DNA from 3 places in the Paenarthrobacter sp. YJN-5 genome. Region 3 is predicted to be linked to each of the others. Evidence: predicted binding sites of a transcription regulator. Region 3 holds the regulator's gene; each other region holds the start of a gene.
The links. Region 3 encodes LexA, which represses DNA repair genes until DNA is damaged. Its sites were predicted from a motif close to TCGAACANNTGTTCGA; they were not measured.

Region 1: the regulator LexA is predicted to act here: its motif matches at 881-896, upstream of HMI59_RS20175 (LexA family transcriptional regulator).
Region 2: the regulator LexA is predicted to act here: its motif matches at 1,539-1,554, upstream of HMI59_RS01250 (shikimate dehydrogenase).

The regions. Positions count from the first base shown of each region.
Region 1 is NZ_CP053544.1:4,346,648-4,348,906, reverse strand. It holds gene HMI59_RS20180 (Y-family DNA polymerase) at 1-442, opposite strand, end outside; gene HMI59_RS20175 (LexA family transcriptional regulator) at 435-866, opposite strand; gene HMI59_RS20170 (GNAT family N-acetyltransferase) at 995-1,480, opposite strand; gene HMI59_RS20165 (helix-turn-helix transcriptional regulator) at 1,504-1,857, opposite strand; gene HMI59_RS20160 (MIP/aquaporin family protein) at 1,905-2,259, opposite strand, start outside.
Region 2 is NZ_CP053544.1:269,100-271,358, reverse strand. It holds gene HMI59_RS01255 (bifunctional sugar phosphate isomerase/epimerase/4-hydroxyphenylpyruvate dioxygenase family protein) at 1-550, opposite strand, end outside; gene HMI59_RS01250 (shikimate dehydrogenase) at 550-1,446, opposite strand; gene HMI59_RS01245 (IclR family transcriptional regulator) at 1,719-2,259, opposite strand, start outside.
Region 3 is NZ_CP053544.1:2,929,395-2,931,653, forward strand. It holds gene HMI59_RS13820 (LysM peptidoglycan-binding domain-containing protein) at 1-281, opposite strand, end outside; gene lexA (transcriptional repressor LexA) at 624-1,370, shown strand; gene HMI59_RS13830 (ATP-dependent DNA helicase) at 1,367-2,259, opposite strand, start outside.

The sequences.
Region 1 (2,259 bases), 1.4 Mb from region 3:
TGCCGACGCAGACGGGCACGCCGACGTGTCGCCGGCAGGCCGTACGAATAGTCCGGCCCAGCTCCAGCAGTTGCTCCGGTTCGCCTTTGACGCCCAGAAATGCTTCGTCGATTGAGTAGACCTCCAACCAGGCCGAGTAGCGGCCCAGCAATTCCATGACCCGGGCGGAGATGTCGCCGTAGAGTTCGTAGTTGCTGGAGAGGGCCATCAGACCCCATTCCTTGGCGCGGGGCCGGAGTTTGAACCACGGCTCGCCGAGGCCGATTCCCAGCTTCTTGGCTTCGGGGGAGCGGGTGACTGCGCAGCCGTCATTGTTGGAGAGCACTATTACCGGTTTGCCTTCCAGGGAAGGGTTGAAGGCGCGCTCGGCCGACGCGTAGAAGCAGTTAACGTCCACGTGCGCGATTTCCTGCATCCGGCGCATCAGTGCTGGCTTAGACATGGTGCAGGCACCTAGTGGCCACGCCCCAGATGGTGAGTTCCGACAGCGCCGGAACCACGATGTCCGGAAAGCGGGGATTGTCTGCCTGCAGAATCACGGCCGTGGGGGTGATCCGGAGCCGCTTGATGGTCAATTCACCGTCAAGCACCGCGATCACCACGGAGCCGTCCTTCGGTTCCAAGGCGCGGTTGACGATCAGTTCGTCCCCGTCACTGATCCCTGCCTGCTCCATCGACTGCCCGGTGACGCGGACGATGAATGTGCTGGTCACATCTTTGATCAGGTGCTCGTTGAGGTCGATCCGGCCCTCAAAGTAGTCCTGCGCCGGCGAGGGATAACCGGCGGCCACCGCGACCGGCGCCACCAGGATCCTCACCAGAGACAGTCCCGCATCTATCACGCGGGGGCCAACTATCACGCCCACAACACACCTTTTATTCGAATTTATGTTCGAATTTAACTGTACTGCAGGCGGCCGACAAAATAGCTTCTTAATCGAACGCATCCGAGGCGACTCTTCGCCGTGGCCCGGCCGCCAGTGCTACGAGGCCATCAGATCAGTGCGGAACGCCGTTCGATGAGGAGTGTGTCGCGCCATTGCCCGGCGAGTGGACCGTGCGGCATGCGGGCGATGCGATTGCGGCGTCCGACTACTGTGAAGCCGCGGGCCTGGTGGAATTTGAGGCTGGGTTCGTTTTCGGGGAAGACGCTGGATTGAATAGTCCAGATCCCTGCGCTCTCGGTGGAGGCGATCAGTGCCTGGAGCAGGGCGGCGCCGATGCCCTGACCGTGGGCGTCCGTGCTGACGTAGATGGAGTGTTCGACCACTCCGGCGTATGCGGTCCGGGAAGACACCGGTGTGACGGCTGCCCAGCCCACGGCGGCCCGGCCGGGTAGGCCGGCGACGTGGCGGTGGCCGGGGAGCCGCGTGGTGTTGAACGCCTCCCAGTCGGGGGCGGTGGATTCGAACGTGGCGTGGCCGCCGTCGATCCCTTCCTGGTAGATCCTTCGCACCGCGGGCCAGTCCCCGGGCTGCATTGCCCTGATCGGCGCTGCGGGGCTCACAGCGTGGCGAGCGTCGCGGCGACCTCATCGAGGGCGCCGGGGACGAGGGAGAAGTAAGCCCACGTGCCGCGCTTCTCCCGGTGCAGCAGCCCGGCCTCTACCAGTACTTTGAGGTGGTGGGACACGGTCGGTTGGCTCAGTTCCAGCGGTCCGGGGAGGTCGCATACGCACGCTTCGCCGGTGGATGAGGCCTTGACGATGGAGAGCAGCCGGAGCCGGTTCGGGTCGGCCAGGGCTTTGAAGACCAGGGCCCGTTGCTTGGCGTCCTCCGCATCGAGGGCAGCAGCGTCGGGGGCGCAGCAGCCACCGTCGGCGGTAGTAGCCGGTTCGAGGGTCAGCGGAGAAGTCATCTCCCCATTATGCCTGAATATTGACAAGCATCAATATCAAGTTGCGGTTAGGCCGCCTCTTTGGCGGGGTGCGGAACGACGACGTCGCCCGCGGCACTTCCTGCTGCGGGGAACAGGGCCAGTAGTAGGCCCAGGCCCAGTGCGGCACCAGTGATCTGGGCGAGAATGAAGCCGGGAACGGAGACCGGGACGATGCCTGCGAAGGTATCGGTGAAAATCCGGCCGATGGTCACGGCGGGGTTCGCGAACGAGGTCGAGGATGTGAACCAGTATGCGGCCCCTATGTATGCCCCGACCGCCGGGGCGGCCAGCAGTCCGCGGTTTGTGCGGGCCAAGGAGAAGATAAGAAGGATGAGCCCGGCGGTGGCGACGGCTTCGGCAACCAGGTGCCCCGGCGTGGTG
Region 2 (2,259 bases), 1.9 Mb from region 3:
CGTTGATGTCCTCGATGGGCGCGGTGTCCCAGTCACGGGAAAGGATGTGGAACGAGTCCAGGCACGTGCCCAGGTTGGGGTGGTCCACTGCCTCCACCAAGCGGTAGGCGTGCTCGTAGTCGTTGACGTGCTTGCCCCATGCCAGGGCCTCGTAGGCCACCCTGACGCCGTGCTCCCCCGCCAGCGCGGCAAGCTGCGCGAGCTGTTCTGCCCGCAGTTGGTCATCGTCGATCGTGGTCGTAGCCACGTTGGAGCAGACCAGGATGGTGTCCATGCCAAGGCGCGCCATGAGCCTGAACTTGGCCTCGGCCCGCTTGAGGTTGGCTTTCAGCAGGTCCGGAGTGACGCCGTCGAAATCGCGGAACGGCTGGTAGAGGTCCAGGCTCAAGCCGAGGTCGGCGGCCATCTTGCGGATATCTTCAGGACTGAGTGGCGACGTGACCAAGTCCTGCTCAAAGATCTCGATGCCGTCGAAGCCCGCAATGGCGCAGGCCTGCATCTTCTCTTTCAGTGTGCCGGAGAGGCAGACGGTGGCGATCCCGGTGCGCATCAGTGGGCCGCCTTCACGAGTGCCGATTCTTCGGTGGCGATGAGCTCAAGGAAGTGTTCACGCATGCGGTCGCGGTCGGCGTCTTTGCCGGTGAAGAGCTTGAAAGCGTCCGCCGCCTGGCCGACTGCCATGCGGCCGCCGTCGAGCACGTCGCAACCCTTGGCGCGCGCTTCGCGGACCAGCTGCGTTTCGATAGGGCGATAGACGATGTCCGCCACCCAGTGGCGGGGTTCCAGCAGCTCGATGTCGAGCGGCAGTCCGGGATGGGCAGCCATGCCGATCGGGGTGCAGTGGACCAGGCCGTCGGCGAGGGGCATGACGTTTTTCAAGTCGGCCGGCGTGTGCGCGGTGATGTTCGCGACCGGGAAAAGTCCACTGAGCTCAGTGGCACGCTCGGCCGCGCGGCTGGCGTCCATGTCCACAAGGTCCAGATGCTTGACGCCGGCTTTGAGGAGCGCATAGGCGACCGCGGACCCGGCACCTCCCGCGCCCAACTGGACGACGCGGTCCAGCTTGGCTGCGGACAGCCCGTCGGTGAGTGCCGAACCGAAGCCGGAGAAGTCCGTGTTGTGGCCGATGAACCGGCCATCCCGGATCAGGACGGTGTTGACGGCGCCCAGGCGATCGGCGTCGTCGGACACCTCATCAAGGTGCTGCAGCACCAGCTGCTTGCACGGGTGCGTGATGTTGAGGCCGTTGAAGCCCATGCGGCCGGCGGCTGTGAGGAGATCCCCGACGGCGGTTGCCGGCAACGCGAGATCCAGAAGGTCGATGGGGCGGTACAGCAAGCGAAGGCCCTGCACATCGGCCTCGCGTTCATGCATGGGCGGAGTCAGCGACGGCATGACGCCTTCGCCTATCAGGCCCACCAAAACGGATTCGGCTCGGTTGCTCATCCTCAAGCTCCTTTTACTTCGGCACCGCGGACTTTGGATTTTCTGGGTCCACGGGGCCGGGTGATATCGAGATTACTACAAATGTTCATATTCCGCACGCATGTTCTTATAGCGAACATTTTCGGCGTGCGCACCCAACTAGGTCGCAGTTAAGCGCGTTTAGAGGGGTCAAAACGCGCACTAATGCGACCTAGTTGGGTGGGTGGGGTGGGGGTGGGGGTGGGTGGGGTGGGCGGGGTGCGTGGGGGTGGGTGGGTTTGGCATGGGGTGGGTTAGCGCTGGGGCAGGCGGGCCGCCAGCTCGGCTGCGGCCTCCTGCAAGGTAGGGACGTGGGAAACCAGCTCCTCCATGGTCATTCGGAAGACCGGCACAGCTACGGCCACGGAAGCGAATGCGTTGCCTTGGGCGTTGAGGACGGGGACTGCGACTGCGCGCATGCCGATCTCATTCTCTTCATCCATGACCGCGTAGCCCTGGCGCCGGACCTGCTCGATCTCCTCGCGGAATTTGTCGCGGTCCGTGATGGAGTGTTCCGTCAGCGGATCCAAGGGAAGCTCCTCCAGGAGCCGCTTCCGCTCAACCTCCTCCTCGAAGGCGACGATCGCCTTGCCCACGGAGGTGGTGTGGAGCGCGCCGAGATGCCCGGGGTCACTGGTTACGCGGAACGTTTTGGGCCCGTCCACCTTATTGACCGTCAGGTGGTGGTCTCCATCGCGAACCGAGAGGATAGTGGCCTCATGGGTGCGTTCGGTAACCCGCTGCAGGACCGGGAGCGCCGTGGCCGCGAAGCCATGGTGGTTGGAGACGCGCTGT
Region 3 (2,259 bases):
GCAATCACGTCACGGGGGTCACGTTCTGGCGCAGCAGCTCCCGCGATTCCCCAGAGGGACTGACCCGGCTGAACGGTCACGCTCACTGCGACAGGAGGCTGAAGCTGCGCCTGGCTGTCCGATGCCTTTGCCGGCGAGTTGAGGAAGCCCGCCAGGCTGAGCAGCGCGGCAACCAGGAGCATTGCGGGAATGCCGAAGAAGACCATCCTGCCGCGCCGCGTCAGCCTGATGCGCGCAGGAGCGGGGGTGGAGCGGAAATCGTGGAACGTAACAGCGGACATGAGCCTGAGCCCTCCTGAAGGATTGCCTGCGCCGGCGGTGAACCGCGCAGGCTTGCCAATTCTCTGTGTGCACTCCGCGCCGGCGTTCGAACATCCTTCGAACACCCGCAACGGTTTATAGAACACATATTCGAACCTTGCTATGACATTTTTAGCACTTATCAACGAATGGTGTCGAGACTCGCTAGAACAAATGTTTGATAAACGCCCGTGCCTGACCTACGTTTGAGTGAAGAAACAGGCACAGATTCAGTGCAACAGGAGGGTCTGACATTTTTGGGCCCGGAATCTTCGGGCATCAACGGACCAGGCCCGGGGCGGAACGGAAGGGCATTGGCGAACATGGCAGCAAAAGCCACAGGAGGCAGGGCATCCCTGCGCAGCCAACAGGCCTCCAAAGCCCCCAAGAGCCTCACCGTCCGGCAGAAGAAAATCCTCGAGACCATCCAGCGGTCGGTCAATGACAACGGGTATCCACCCAGCATGCGCGAGATCGGGGATACCGTAGGCCTCGCCAGCCTCTCCAGCGTTACCCATCAGCTATCCCAGCTTGAGAAGCTTGGTTACCTCCGTCGTGATCCCAAGCGACCGCGTGCCATGGAAGTCCTCATGCCCCTGACGTTGGACAGCGGCGCCAGCATTCCCGGGGTGGAGGCTCCCGGCACACTGCTCAGCAGCGGCGGCTTGGATGTCACCTCGCTGGCAACTGCCAGTGACACCGCCATGGTGCCCCTGGTAGGACGGATCGCGGCCGGCGGCCCGATCCTCGCCGATCAATCCGTCGAGGACGTCGTCCCGCTTCCCCGGCAATTGGTTGGCCACGGCGAACTGTTCATGCTCAAAGTCGCCGGTGACTCGATGATCGATGCCGCGATCTGCGACGGCGACTGGGTGGTGGTCCGCCGTCAGAACGACGCCGTCAACGGCGACATCGTGGCCGCCCTGCTTGATGACGAAGCGACCGTTAAGACCTTCCGCCAGCGGGACGGGCACACCTGGCTACTCCCGCAAAACACCCAGTACGAGCCCATCCTCGGCGATCAGGCCACCATCATGGGCAAGGTCGTTTCGGTGCTGCGCTCCCTCTAAGGGTCCTGCTTCGCCAACCGCCCCAAAGCTCCCTGCACTACCTTGCGGTCCGTCGTCGTCCAGAATGGCGGGAGTGCGGCACGCAGGAAGCCTCCGTACCTTTCCGTGGAGAGCCGGGAGTCGAGAACGGCAACCACGCCTTTGTCCCCTGTCGAGCGGATGAGGCGCCCGGCGCCCTGTGCCAAGCGAATGGCCGCATGCGTTGCTGAGACCGCCATGAATCCGTTACCACCGGACTGTGCCACCGCCCGGGAGCGTGCGGTCATGAGTGGATCGTCCGGCCGCGGGAAGGGGATCCGGTCGATGACAACCAGGCGGCAGGAACCACCCGGAACATCCACTCCCTGCCACAGGGACATCGTGCCGAAGAGACAGGTGTCCGGTTCATCGGAGAATTGCTTCACAAGCGCCGCCATGGTGGATTCGCCCTGGCACAGGATGTCCACATCCAAACGCGACCGCATGGCATCAGCCGCCTCTTCCGCCGCGCGCCGCGAGGAGAAAAGGCACAGCGCTCCCCCACCGGATGCCCGAATGAGGTCTTCGAGTTCGTCCAGGGCTTCCGGCGACGTGCCCCTGCCCGGCTTCGGCAGGTGCTGGGCGACATACAAAACACCCTGCTTGGGGTAGTCGAAGGGGGACCCGACGTCCAGCCCTGTCCAGCTGGGCGCGCCGTCACCCACCAGCCCCAATCCGCCGGCGGCCGGTTCGAAGGCCGAGCCGATGGCAAGCGTAGCGGAGGTCAACACGACTGTGTGATCGGCAAACAGTCCTTCACGGAGACGCCCTGCGACGCTCAGCGGTGCGACGTTGATGAGCGCAGGTGCGGAGTCATCGGGCTGGGAGTAGCCCTGCTGCGGATCGAAAGCAGCGTTCCTGGAGAACCAGA